DNA from 3 places in the Agrococcus phoenicis genome. Region 3 is predicted to be linked to each of the others. Evidence: predicted binding sites of a transcription regulator. Region 3 holds the regulator's gene; each other region holds the start of a gene.
What was found. The regulator HrcA, encoded in region 3, represses chaperone genes, less so after heat shock. The targets are predictions, from matches to a motif close to TTNGCACTCGNNNNNNNCGAGTGCNAA.
Positions count from the first base shown of each region.

Region 1 (4,430 bases), 990 kb from region 3:
CACGGCCAGGCTGTCGCGAACCCCGGCATCGGCATGTCGGGGCAGCTCATGCCGCCGGGCTTCGTGCCCGCGGTCGCGGAGGCGGTGCCGCAGCGGTTCGTGCCGGCCGGCTGGCAGGTGCAGAACCCGGTGGCGGGCATGCCGTTCGGCGGCGCGCAGATCGTGCAGGCCGCGCCGCAGCCCGGCCAGCGCCCGCCGATGCCCCAGGCGGCGGGCCCGTATGCGCCCAGCCCGTATGCGCCCAGCCCGTACGGCGCCTCCCCCATGCTGCCGCCGCACCAGGTGGTGATGATGCTCCCGCCACGGGTGCCGTGGTCGCCGCGCCAGCGCCGCGCCGCGCTGCTCAGTTCCTGGCTCGGGCAGACGCTCATGGCGCTCGCGACGCACCTGCTCACCGCCGGCGCGCTCATCGCGGGCTTCGCGCTGCTGCTGCACACCGGAGGCGACGGCGGCGACTTCGAGGCCGACTCCTTCACGGCGATCGTCGCGCGCTGGACGATGCCCGATCGCATCTGGGCGACCGCGCTCATCGGCCTCCTCGCCGGTGGCGGCCTGCTCGCCGGCGGCTGGCTCCTGCACGCGCTCTGGTCGGCCTCGGCGGGCCTCGCCAAGCCCCACCGCTCGACGTGGCTCGCCTGGCTGTGCACCACGGCTGCGACAGGCGTCATCGGCATGCTGCTCTGGCCGATCGCGCTGATCGGTGCGGTCTTCGCGATGCTGGCGAGCTCGAGCGCCTCCTTCACGGTCGGGACGATGTGGACGGCGCTGTTCTGGGAGCTCGGCATCGCGGTCGTGCTGACCGGGCTCGTCGGCATGCTCTTCGGATGGCTCTTCCTGTCGCAATCGCGCCCGCGGGTCGACCCGCGCGCGCTCGCCGAGCAGGAGGAGGCGGCGGCCCGCGCCCGCGACGAGGCAGAGCTCGCGATCGGGCGGGCAGAAGCGGCGCAGCGGTGACCCCCAGGCGCGCGCGGCGGATAGCGCCGCCCGACGTGCTGAGCGCCGAGCAGCGCGCGGCTGCGCGCGCGGCCGGCGGCCTCGGGCTCGGCTTCGTCGCAGCGGGCGCCGGCCTGTTCTGGGGGCTGCTGGTCGCCGCGCTGGTGGTAGCGCTCCTGCGCTGGGCGATCATCGATCTCTTCGACGACGTCGAGTGGGGGCTGCGCGTCGTCGACTGGATCGAGCAGCTCGACCCGGGATGGCTCGTGCCCCTCGTGCTCGCGCTGGTGCTCGTGGCGATCGCAGCGATCGCGCTCGGCTGCTGGCTCAGCACCCGGCGGATGCGCGCTGCCGACGTGGTCGGCGCGGCGGCGGTGACGTTCCGGGGCGCTGCGCTCGGCACCGGCCTGCAGGCCGTGCTCTCGACGCTGTCGAGCTGGGCGCTCGGGCTGCTGACGCTGCTGACCGGCGTGGTCGGCTTCTGGATCGTCGCATCGCTGTGGATCCTGCTGTCGATCGCCGTCTCATCGCTCATCGGCTGGCTCGCAGGCCCGCGCACCTGGGTGGCGCTCGCCCGGCGCGAAGCGCGCAGGGCGCACGCCCCGGCGTGAGCGCACGGGCGCCCCGCCGCGATCCGCAGCGTGCGCTGCGGCCGGGCGGGGCGCTGCCGATCGGCTACGCGGCGGCCCCTGCCGGCGAGGCCGTCGCGCCGGCGCTGCCACCGTCGGGTGAGCCGGCATCGAGCTGGGCGCGGCCGTCGCGCTGCTCGACGGTGATCCTGCGGGGCTTGGCGCGCTCGGCGATGGGGATCGTGAGCATCAGCACCCCGTGCTCGTAGCTCGCCTGGATGTGCTCCAGGTCGACGTCGGTGCCGAGCCCGAGCTGCCGCACGTAGCGGCCCGCCGGTCGCTCCTGCGCGAGCCACTGCGACCCATCCGCAGCCCCGATCGTGCGCTCGGCCTGGATCGTGAGCGTGTTGGCCTCGACATCGAGGTCGATCGAGCCGGGGTCGACGCCGGGCAGGTCGACGTTCACGACGTAGGCGTCACCTGCGCGGTACAGGTCCATCGGCATCCAGCTGGCCGCGCGCTGCGTGCCGCTGCTCGTCAGCAGCCGCGCCGCCATGCGGTCCATCTCCCGGAAGGGATCGAAGGTCAGTGCCATGACAACCACCTCCTCGTGCGTGAGCCGCCGCCCCGTGCGTCGGCTCGGTGTCCGTGGCGCTCGGGGATGCCGTGCATCCCGAGGTGCTCCCATGATTGGCACTCTCGCTCGGAGAGTGCCAATAGCGTGCTTCGCGATGGCTGAGAATCGGGAGCCTCCGAAGCGGTGAGCGCCTGCGGTGCGGGCTCAGTCGCGCAGCGCCGCGAGCATGCGCGCGGCCGCGCGCACCCGCACCGGCCGGCATCCCGCGGCCGTCAGCCTCGCCACGATCGCCGGCTCGCGCCGCGCCAGGATCACGCCCCGCTTCACGAGGAACGCAGGGCTCTTGCGGTGCTCGCGCAGGTCGCGCGCGAAGCGCAGCCCCATGGTCACCCAGCGCGAGCGCTGCACGCACAGCGCGTCGGCGAGGATGCCTCGACGCTTGGCCTCGGCCACCACCTCGGCCACGAAGATCCCCTCGGCGACGAAGCGCTTCGCGCCGTCGAGCGTCACCTCGTGCGCGCCGACGGTCTGGCTGCGCGAGAGGTCGTAGACCGGCGCGGTCGTGCGGCCGGTGCGCGCGAGCTCCTCGAGCGCGGCGAGCGCCCGGTCGCGATGCCAGGAGCCCGGGTGATCCCAGTCGGCCTCACCCGATTCGAGGCGGGGGAGCGCAGGATCGTCGCCCTCGCGGTAGTAGTCGTCGAGCCGCAGGATCGGCAGGCCGCTGAGCGCGGCGATGCGCGACTTGCCGGAGCCCGACGCGCCGCCGATGAGCACGACGCGCGCGAGGGGCTGGTCGGTCGCAGGCATGCCCTCAATCCTGCCCGATGCCGCGCGGTGGTCGACGCCGCCGGCGGCGGCCTCCTGCGCGCCCTCGCGCCGAGCGGTCGACGCCTACGCGCCTCCGTCGAGGAAGCGCTCGAGCAGCTCGGTCACGATCGCCGGCTGCTCCGAGTGCACCCAGTGGCCCGCGCCGCGCACCGTCACGCGGCGCACGTTCGGGAACCGCGCCTCCATCGCCTCGCGGAACTCGTCGCGCACGTAGCCCGATTCGGCCCCGCCGATCCAGAGCACCGGCCCCTCGTACACGGCTTCCGCCTCCGGGAATCCGCGCAGCACCGCCAGGTCTCGGCGCAGCACCTCGAGGTTCGGCATCCAGCGCCAGGCGGGGCCGCCCTCGCCCTGCTCGGCGCTCGTGGTGCGGCGCAGGCTCTGCAGCAGGAACCCGCGGATGCCCGGATCCGGCACCGCAGGCTCGAGCGCCGCGCTCGCCTCACCGCGCGACGCGATCGTCGCCAGGTCGATCGCGAGCATCGCGTCGATGAAGCCGCGGAACTCGTCGGCCGAGCGGTACTCGACCGGCGAGACGTCCACGACGACGAGCCGCGCGACCTTCTCGGGGTGGCGCAGCGCAGCCAGCATCGCCGCCTTGCCGCCCATCGAGTGGCCCACGAGCGTCGCTGGCTCGTCGATGACCCCGGCCACCGCATCCGCCATCTGCTCGTAGTCGAGCCGCTCCGTCCACGGCGACTGCCCGTGGTTCGGCATGTCGACGAGGGTCACGCGGTGGCGGTCGGCGAGCGCCTTGCCGATCGCCGTCCAGTTCTTACCCTGCCCGAAGAGGCCGTGGCAGAAGACGACGGGCGAGCCCTGCTCGCCCAGGTGCGTGGTGTGCAGGGTGCCGCTCGTCATGCGACCACGCTAGCGGCGGCGGAGCCGCGGGCCGGGAGCGCGGGCCTGGAGCGAGGGGCGGGGCGCAGCCCCCGCGAGCGGTCCGCAGCACTGCCGGGCGCGCTCGCCGTTCAGCGCCGCGTCAGTCGCCAGCCGCCATGATCGAGCCATGCGCGTGCTGCTGGTCGATGACGAGGTGCGCCTCGCCGAGGGCGTGCGGCGCGGGCTGCAGGCGGAGGGCATGACGGTGGACGTCGCCCACGACGGCGTCGACGGGCTCTGGCGGGCGCGCGAGTTCCGCTACGACATCGTGCTGCTCGACGTCATGATGCCCGGCATGAGCGGCTACCGCGTCTGCCAGACCATGCGCGCGGAGGGCGACTGGACCCCGGTGCTCTTCCTCACCGCGAAGGACGGCGAGTGGGATGAGGTCGAGGGGCTCGACACGGGCGGCGACGACTGGCTGACGAAGCCGTTCTCGTTCCCGGTGCTCGTCGCGCGCATCCGGGCGCTCGCCCGTCGCGGCGCCCGCGAGCGACCGACGGTGCTGGAGGCGGGCGATCTGCGGCTCGACCCGGCGGCGCGCACCGTGCACCGCGGCGAGCGGGAGGTCGAGCTCACCGCGCGCGAGCTCGCGGTGCTCGAGCTGCTGCTGCGCCGGCGCGGCGAGGTGGTGACGAAGC
Region 1 covers NZ_CP154854.1:2,644,289-2,648,718, forward strand. Annotated here, with positions in the region: gene AA0Z99_RS12720 (hypothetical protein) at 1-954, shown strand, start outside; gene AA0Z99_RS12725 (hypothetical protein) at 951-1,544, shown strand; gene AA0Z99_RS12730 (Hsp20/alpha crystallin family protein) at 1,609-2,097, opposite strand; gene AA0Z99_RS12735 (ATP-binding protein) at 2,284-2,886, opposite strand; gene AA0Z99_RS12740 (alpha/beta fold hydrolase) at 2,971-3,768, opposite strand; gene AA0Z99_RS12745 (response regulator transcription factor) at 3,917-4,430, shown strand, end outside.
Region 1: a site for HrcA is predicted at 2,193-2,219, ahead of AA0Z99_RS12730 (Hsp20/alpha crystallin family protein). Genes of this name have one in related genera too.

Region 2 (4,430 bases), 1.2 Mb from region 3:
ACCCGGAACGCCTGGGCCAGGGGCGTCGCCACGTGCACCGGACCGCTCAGGTAGGCGATGCCGTCGCTGACGCCCGTCGCACCGAGCCGATCGGCGAGGGCACCGATGAGCTCGGCCCTGATCACCGCTCCGGCGGGCTCGAACAGGAACTCGCCGAGCTCGCCCTGCTCGGGGTGCGATGCCTCGCCCGTCAGCTCCGCAGCGCCGCCGTCGCCCAGCACGAGCGCGCTGCGCGCGACGCCCTCGCGAGCGAGCCGCCCCGTCCACACGACGGCCTCGACGGTCTCGAGCCCGTCCGTCACCCACTGGTGCTCCGCCTCCGCCGGCAGCAGCGCGCGATCGATGCCGGGCGCCAGCTTCACGCCCGACGGGCGCTCGCTCGCGAGCGCGAACACCGCGTCGAGCCCCGGCGACCAGTCGGCCGGGTCGCTCAGCCGCGTGCGCCCGTCGCGGCGGGCGGGGTCGAACCAGAGCGCCTCGGCGTCGACGGCCGTCTCGAGCGCATCGCCGTGCACGACGGATGCGTGCCACGCGGCGAGGTTGTACGACGCGACGGCCGCGGTCACCTCGTCGCGCTCGACCGCGGTGACCTCGAGCCCGAGGGTGGCGAAGGCGAGCGCGTCGGCACCGATGCCGCACCCCAGGTCGGCGACCGACGCGATGCCGGCCTCCCGCATCCGCCCCGCGTGGTGCGCGGCGACGCGCAGCCGCGTCGCCTGCTCGAGACCAGCCTCGGTGAAGAGCATGCCGCTGGCGAACTCGCCGAACTTCGCCCGTGCGCGCCGGCGGAGCCGCAGCTGCGTCAGCACGGCGGCCACCAGCCGCGGGTCGTGCCCCTCGGCGCGCAGGCGCGTGACGGCGCGCACGACGTCATCGCGGTCATCGATGCCGAGGCCGGCGTCGGAACCCTGCGCACTCGCCTCGACGCGCTCGAGCAGCGCCAGCCCCTCGGTCGACAGCAGCAGTCGTAGCGCATCGGCGTCCATGGCTCCAGTCAAGCATCGCCCGTCCGCCGCTCCGCCGCCCTCGCGCCGCTCGCTGCCCGTCGGCGCGCCCTCGAGCGGCGGCAGCACCACGAGGGAGGGGTGGTCAGGGCCAGCGCCGACGTCCGCCGCGGGCGAACGACTGGCACTCATGTTGACCGAGTGCCAATCGAGCGCCTAGGCTTGGGGTGTTGTCCGGCCCGTCCGGACGGACCCCAAAGTCTGACAAGAAAGAGGCAACCGTGTCGGTTTCCATCAAGCCGCTCGAGGACCGCATCGTCATCCAGCAGGTCGAGGCTGAGACGACCACTGCAAGCGGTCTCGTCATCCCTGACACCGCCAAGGAGAAGCCCCAGGAGGGCGAAGTCGTCGCCGTCGGCCCCGGCCGCATCGACGACAACGGCAACCGCGTCCCGATGGACGTGTCGGTCGGCGACCGCGTGCTCTACTCGAAGTACGGCGGCACCGAGGTCAAGTACGGCGCCGACGAGTACCTGGTGCTCTCGGCGCGCGACGTGCTCGCGATCGTGGAGCGCTGACGCACCACTGACGCACTGGCGGCTCCCCTGCACAGGGGAGCCGCCTTCGCATCTTCCAGGGAGGGATGATGGGGCAGCTCGCTCGCGCCGGTCTCGGCTACGCGCTGTTCGCCTACTTCGTCTGGGGCCTCCTCCCCATCTACCTGCAGCTCACCCGCGGCATCGAGGGGTTCGAGCTGATCGGCTGGCGCGTCATCTCGTCGGTCGTGGTCGCCGTCGCGCTCGTGGCCATGACGCGCGGCTGGGCGCGCATGCGCCAGGTGCTGCGCAGCCGCCGCGACACCTGGACGCTCGTGGCCGCCGGTCACGCGGTGCTCATCAACTGGACGGCCTTCGTCATCGGCGTCCTCTCCGATCGCGTGCTCGAGACGAGCCTGGGCTACTTCCTGAACCCGCTCGTGAGCGTCGTGCTCGCCGTCATCTTCCTCGGGGAGCGCCTGCGGGTGCTGCAGTGGATCGCGGTGGGCCTCGGCGCCGTCGGCGTCGGCGTCATGATCGTCGGCTACGGCGAGGTGCCGTGGGTCGGCCTGCTGGTGGCGTTCTCGTTCGGCACCTACGGCCTCATCAAGAAGCGCGTCGGGGGCTCGGTGGATGCGCTGTCGGGCTTCACGATCGAGACCGTCGCGGTGCTCCCCGCCTCCCTGGCGATGATGGCCTTCGCCTTCGCAGCCCATGGGGTGACCCTCGGTGCCATCGGGCTCACCGGCATCCTGGGCGCCGCCGGCTTCGGCATCGTGACCGCTGTGCCGCTGCTCGCCTTCGCCGCCGCGACCCGGCGCATCCCGCTCACGTGGGTCGCGTTCACGCAGTACCTCGCGCCGAGCATGACGTTCCTGTTCGGCGCCTTCGTCATGCACGAGCCGATGCCGCTCGAGCGATGGATCGGCTTCGCGTTCGTGTGGGCCTCGGTGCTGCTGGTCTCGTTTGACCTCCTCGCTCGGCACGCACGCCGCCCGGAGCGCCGCTAGTCGGGGAGCACGATCAAGATCCCTGTTGTCTTCTAGTTTCCTCGGACCTAGGATGGCGTCTAGTTGAATCACTGGCTTGCATGCCTCTGTAGGGTTTTGAAGAGAAGGCGGAACGACAATGAAGTCAATCGCGTCGACGATAATGCTGAATGTGATAGTCGCAGGTTCGCTCCTCTGGAGCGGCCCCTCTCCTTCGCTGGGAGGGGCCGACATGACCGTGAGCGATCGATATCCAACGAACTGCAGTTCTTCGATGTCAGGTAGGACGGGGAAAGTCACGTGCTCCTCCGGTAGTGGGCAGTTCAGGGCGAGGGTCTTGTGCTCGGCAGGGCAGGGCTATTCGGGCTGGACGGAATGGGGGCCGTGGGTAGGCATCAGGTCCACTTCATCCGCGACATGCGAAGGCGCAAGCTGGATCAACATCCGAATTGAAGCTGTTTTTTACGAGCGCCGGAATTAGAATCAGATCTCGGCTTAGTAGTTCGTCGTTGGAGTCGTCGATTGAATCGGCTAAGACGCATCTCCGCAAACCGAGCGCCGAGCGCATGATCTTCCCCGTGTAGCGACATCGAACATCATGCGCAGCGCGGATGGGCAGCAGAATTCGCACGGGCTATTGTTGTGTCCGGCAGTGTTGTCAGCTTCTTGCGGTGCCGCTTGAGCGGCGCGTTGGCCTTGGGTGCGCCTAGAAGTCGGCGTGGTTGTCTCGCTCGACTTCGTCGGCTCACAGCCTCGGCCCCGCCGCTACCGCCCGCGGCCTACATCTGGCGGCGCAGGTTCTCAGTAGTGCATCGCGCGCATCACCAGACTGTTACACGGCGAGGTGCTCCCCACCTCCCTGGCGATGATGGCCTTCGCCTTCGCGGCCCACGGGGTGACCCTCGGTGCCATCGGGCTCACCGGCATCCTGGGCGCCGCCGGCTTCGGCATCGTGACCGCTGTGCCGCTGCTCGCCTTCGCCGCCGCCACCCGGCGCATCCCGCTCACGTGGGTCGCGTTCACGCAGTACCTCGCGCCGAGCATGACGTTCCTGTTCGGCGCCTTCGTCATGCACGAGCCGATGCCGCTCGAGCGATGGATCGGCTTCGCGTTCGTGTGGGCCTCGGTGCTGCTGGTCTCGTTTGACCTCCTCGGCCGCCAGCTGCGGCGGCCCCGGCCGATCCCACCGGCTGCCTGAGGGCAGCTCCACCGCGTGCGGCAGCGCCGGTCGCTTGTCGCAAGACCGTTACAAGGTCGTGACGCGGAACGCCGTAAAAGTGGGCCTTCCTCGCCTACTGTTGCAACAACGCACGCGCCAGCGTGCACCCATGCAACACGAGGAGCACAATGCAGTCCTTCCTAAGCACCAAGGGGCGCAGCCCCCGCAGGCTCGCGGCACTCGGCGCCGCGACCGCGGGTGTCCTGCTGCTCGCCGCCTGTGCAGGCGGCGGAACCCCCGCGCCGTCCGAGTCGACCGACGCCTCTGAGACCGCTCCCGCTGAGGGCGGCGGCGAGACCGACTCGAGCTTCGTGATCGGCACGATCCTGCCGCAGACGGGCAACCTGGAGTACCTCGGCCCGCCCGAGTTCGCCGGTGTGGACCTCGCCGTGCAGGAGCTGGAGGAGGCCGGCTTCGAGTTCGACATCACGCTCGAGCACCGCGACTCCGGTGACACCACGACCGACATCGCGACGCAGTCGGCGGACGAGCTCATCGGGCTCGGCGCAGACGTCATCATCGGCGCGGCGTCCTCGGGTGTCTCGCTCACCTTCATCGACCGCCTCATCGACGCGCAGGTCGTGCAGATCTCGCCCGCCAACACCGCCTCCGACTTCATCGACTACGAGGACGACGGCTTCTACTGGCGTACGGCTCCGAACGACGCGCTCCAGGGCCGCGTGCTCGCGAACCAGATCCTCGCCAATGGTGCGACCTCGGTGGGCTTCATTACGCTCAACGA
Region 2 covers NZ_CP154854.1:1,973,772-1,978,201, reverse strand. Annotated here, with positions in the region: gene AA0Z99_RS09445 (THUMP-like domain-containing protein) at 1-986, opposite strand, end outside; gene groES (co-chaperone GroES) at 1,226-1,522, shown strand; gene rarD (EamA family transporter RarD) at 1,588-2,490, shown strand; gene AA0Z99_RS09430 (hypothetical protein) at 3,314-3,667, shown strand; gene AA0Z99_RS09425 (ABC transporter substrate-binding protein) at 3,817-4,430, shown strand, end outside.
Region 2: a site for HrcA is predicted at 1,126-1,152, ahead of groES (co-chaperone GroES). Genes of this name have one in related genera too.

Region 3 (4,430 bases):
ACGATCTCGGCGGGGATCTCGCGCGCGATGATCTTCTCGAACACTGTCGTGTCAGCCATGCCGATCAGCCTACCTTCGCGCCGCTCGAGCGTGACCGCCGCACGACGCGCCTCACCACCGGCCGAGCCGCACCGAGAGCGCGGCGATCCCCGCGGGCCCCGCGGTCGAGGTGCGCAGCACGTGGTCGCCCATCCGCACCTGCACGGCGCCGGCGGCATCGAGCGCCTCGAGCTCGGCCGCGTCGATGCCGCCCTCGGGCCCGACCACCAGCAGCACGTCGCGCTCGACCGCCACCTCGGCGATGGTGAGGGATGCGGTGGGTTCGAGCACGAGCAGCTGCCACTGCGCGGCGAGCGCAGCGAGGCCTGCGGCGTCGACGACCTCGCGCACGTGGGGCAGGTGCGGGCGGATGGCCTGCTTGCCGGCCTCGCGCACCACCTTGCGCCAGCGCTCCAGCGACTTCTCGGCGCGATCGCCCTTCCACTGCACGACGCTGCGCCTCGCCTGCCACGGCACGATGGCGTCGATCCCGAGCTCGGTCGATGCCTGGACCGCCAGCTCGGCGCGGTCGCCCTTCGCGAGCGCCTGCGCGAGCCCGATGCGCGGGCTGGGCGGTGGCACCGCCTGCACGTGCTGCAGCACCACGTCCACGCCATCGCGGTCGGCGCGGTCGATGACGCCCTCCGCGAGCACTCCCCTGCCGTCGCTGACGAGCACGCGCTCGCCCCGCCGCATCCGCGAGACCACGGCGGCGTGGTGCGCCTCCTCGCCCGCCAGGGTCACGACATCGCCCGGGGCCGAGCCCTCGAGGGCCTCGTGCCAGTAGCAGTGCGCCATCAGAGCCGGAAGCGGTCGCGCATCTTGGCGAACAGGCCCTGCTTGAACTGCGAGAGCTGGGGGCCGGGCGCCTTGGTGCGCTCGCGCAGCTCGCGCAGCAGCTCCTCGGTGCGGCGATCGGTCTTCGTGGGCGTCAGCACCTGCACGCCCAGCTTGAGGTCGCCTCGCCCGGCGCCGCGCAGCCGCGTGACGCCGCGCTCGCCGACGGTGATGACGTCGCCCGACTGGGTGCCCGGGCGCACCTCGACCTCGACCGGCCCGTCGATGCTCTCGACGGTCGCCCGCGCCCCGAGCGCCGCATCCGGCATGGAGACCTCGAGCGTGCCCAGCAGGTCGTCGCCGTCGCGGCTGAAGACGTCGTGGTGGCGCACGTTGACCTCGAGGTAGAGGGTGCCTGCGGGGCCGCCGCCCTCGCCCACCTCGCCCTGGCCGGGCATCTGGATGCGCAGGCCCGTGTCGACCCCGGCCGGGATGTCGACCGGGATCGTGCGCTCTGCGCGCACGCGGCCGTGGCCGGCGCAGGTGTGGCACGGCTGCGGGATCACGGTGCCGTACCCCTGGCAGACGCCGCACGGCTGGCTCGTGACGACGTTGCCCAGCAGTGAGCGCACCTGGCGCTGCACGTGACCCGAGCCGCCGCACTGCAGGCAGCGCTCCGGGCTCGTGCCGGGCTCGGTGGCCGCGCCCTGGCACGTCTCGCAGAGCACGGCGGTCTGCACCCGCAGCTCGCGGTGCACGCCGAAGACGACGTCGGCGAGGTCCAGGTCGACGCGCAGCAGGCTGTCCTGGCCCGGCTGGCGCCTCGAGCGCGGGCCGCTCGAGCGGCCGCCGCCCCCGAAGAACTGCTCGAAGATGTCGCCGAAGCCGAAGGCGCCTGCGCCCGCAGCGGGACCGCGGTCGTACTCCGCTCGCGACTGCGGGTCGCCGAGCACGTCGTAGGCGTGCGTGACCTCCTTGAAGCGCTCGGAGGCGTCGTCGCTGGGATTCACATCCGGGTGCAGCTCACGTGCCAGCCTGCGGTAGGCCTTCTTGATCTCGTCCTGGCCGGCGTCGCGCGCGACGCCGAGGGTCTCGTAGTGGTCCGTCACTCAATCCTCGCTCAGCAGCCGCGTCAGGTAGCGCGCAACTGCGCGCACCGCGGCCATGTTCCCTGCGTAGTCCATCCGGGTCGGGCCCAGCACGCCGATGTGGCCCTCGGAGCCCCCGGTGCTGTAGGTCGAAGCCACGACGGCCGTCTCGCCGAGCGGTCCGGTGAGCTCGCGCCCGATGCGGGTCGCGATCTCGCCCTCGACACCCATCTCGTCGAACAGGCGCAGCAGCGTCACCTGCTCCTCGATGGCGTCGAGCACCGGCGTGACGGTGCCGTGGAAGTCTCGCTCCTCGCGCACGAGGTGCGAGGCGCCCGCCATGACGATGCGATCGCCCCCGCCTGCCTGCAGCATGTCGGTCAGCGCGTGAGCGACGGCGCCGGTGGCCGCTCGCAGCACCCCGGGGGCGGATGCGGTGGCACCGGCGAGGCGCTGGATCGCGTCGGCGGGCGCGAGCTCGCCGATCGTCTCCGTGAAGGCGCGCCCGAGCGCCATGGCCTGGTCGGGATCGATGCGCTGCTGCGCGTCGAGCACGCGCTGCTCGACGCGCCCGGAGTCGAGGATCAGCACCGCGAGCACCCGGTGCTCGGCGACCGCGACGAGCTCGACCCGGCGCACGACGGCGTGCCGTCGGATCGGCACCTGCACGAGCGCGACCTGGTTGGTCAGCTGCGACAGCAGCCGGGCGGTGCGGTCGAGCACGTCGTCGCGGTCGATCGAGTCGTCGAGGAAGCGGGAGATCGCGATGCGCTGCGCGTGCGTCAGCGGCTGCATGCGCTGCAGCCGATCCACGAAGACGCGGTAGCCCTTGTCGGTCGGCACGCGACCCGAGGAGGTGTGCGGGGCCGCGATCAGCTCCTCCTCCTCGAGCAGCGCCATGTCGTTGCGGATGGTGGCCGCGGACACGCCGAACGCGTGGCGCTCCACGATCGACTTCGAGCCCACGGGTTCGCGCAGCGCGACGTAGTCCTGGACGATCGCGCGCAGCACCTCGAGGCCGCGATCCGAGACCATGCGCGCTCCTCTCCCCGGCCGGCGGCGGGTGTCCCGCTCGCCCTGGCACTCTCGACTGCTGACTGCCAATCCTACCGCCCGTCATCTCGATCATGCGATGCACAGCCAGTTGGGCGCACAATGGTGCCAGCAGCACGGCCCAGGCGCGCTGCGACGACCATCGATGAGAGGCATGCCATGTCTGATCCCAACGCCCCCCGCGCAGAGGGCAACGACCCCGCGGAGCAGCGGACGAACGACGAGCAGTGGGCCGACGCGGAGCAGCGTGACGACGCTGCGCAGCCGCTCCTCGACGAGCCGCAGCGCTCGGCCGAGCCGCCGGTCGACGGCTTCGCGATCACCGACGAGCAGCACGCGGCGCCCAGTGCTCCCGCGGCACCGGGTCTCGGCGAGCCCGCGCAGTCCTTCTCCTCCCCGGCCATCGACCCGCTGTCGCACGACCCGGGTGCGGCAGGCACCGGAGCCTCCTCCGACACCGGGCCCGGTGCCGCTGCGCCCGGCCAGCCCGCGTTCGGTTCCATCGACGGCGGGCAGTCGTGGCAGCAGCCCGGCCCCGGCCTGTTCGGTGCAGCCCAGCAGGACGCCGGCCTGCACGATGCCGGCCAGCAGAGCGGCGAGCAGCACGGCGGCGGGTTCGGCGGCGGTCAGGCCGGCGCGCACCAGCCGGGCAGCGCCCCGTCCTCCGGTCAGCCCGGCAGCGCGCCCTCCTCCGGCCAGCCCGGCAGCTCCCCGTCCTACGGTCAGCCCGGTCAGGCATCTCCGCAGCACGGCGCCACGGACGCCGGCGCGCAGCCGCCGTTCACCCCCGGTCACCCGGGCCAGCAGCAGTACGGCCAGCCCGGGCAGCAGCCCTTCGGGCAGCCGGGCCAACCGCAGCACGGCCAGCCCGGCCAGGCGCAGCAGGGCCAGCAGCAGTACGGCCAGCCGCAGTACGGTCAGCCGCAGTACGGCGCGCCCGGTCAGCCCCAGTACCCCGCCTCGGTGCCGATGTCGCCCATCGACGAGAAGAACGCCGGCATGTGGGGGCACCTCTCCGGCCTCTCCACGATCGTCACCGGCGGCTACGGCGGCTGGATCGGCCCGCTGATCGTGTTCCTGATCTACAAGGACCGCAGCGCCTTCGCTCGTCAGGAGTCCAAGGAGGCGCTCAACTTCGGCATCCTCATGACGATCCTCACGGTCGGCCTGCTCGTGCTGGGCACGATCCTCAGCATCGTCGGCATCGGCTTCATCCTGCTGGCGCTCTGGTGGGTGCCCGGCCTGCTCCAGGTGATCTTCTCGATCATCGGCGCGATGCGCGTCAACGCCGGCGGCTCCTACCGATACCCGTTCAACTGGCGGATGGTGCAGTAGCCCTACGGCAGCAGCCGGCGCACCACCGCGTCGGCCAGGAGCCGCCCTCGCAGCGTCGGGATCACCCGGCCGGCGAGGGCGGCTCTTCCGTCGACGAGGCCCTCCGCGACGAGTCCGGCCACCGCGAGGCGGCCCTCG
Region 3 covers NZ_CP154854.1:796,622-801,051, reverse strand. Annotated here, with positions in the region: gene AA0Z99_RS03890 (histidine triad nucleotide-binding protein) at 1-59, opposite strand, end outside; gene AA0Z99_RS03885 (16S rRNA (uracil(1498)-N(3))-methyltransferase) at 112-837, opposite strand; gene dnaJ (molecular chaperone DnaJ) at 837-1,925, opposite strand; gene hrcA (heat-inducible transcriptional repressor HrcA) at 1,926-2,939, opposite strand; gene AA0Z99_RS03870 (DUF4870 domain-containing protein) at 3,117-4,292, shown strand; gene hemW (radical SAM family heme chaperone HemW) at 4,295-4,430, opposite strand, start outside.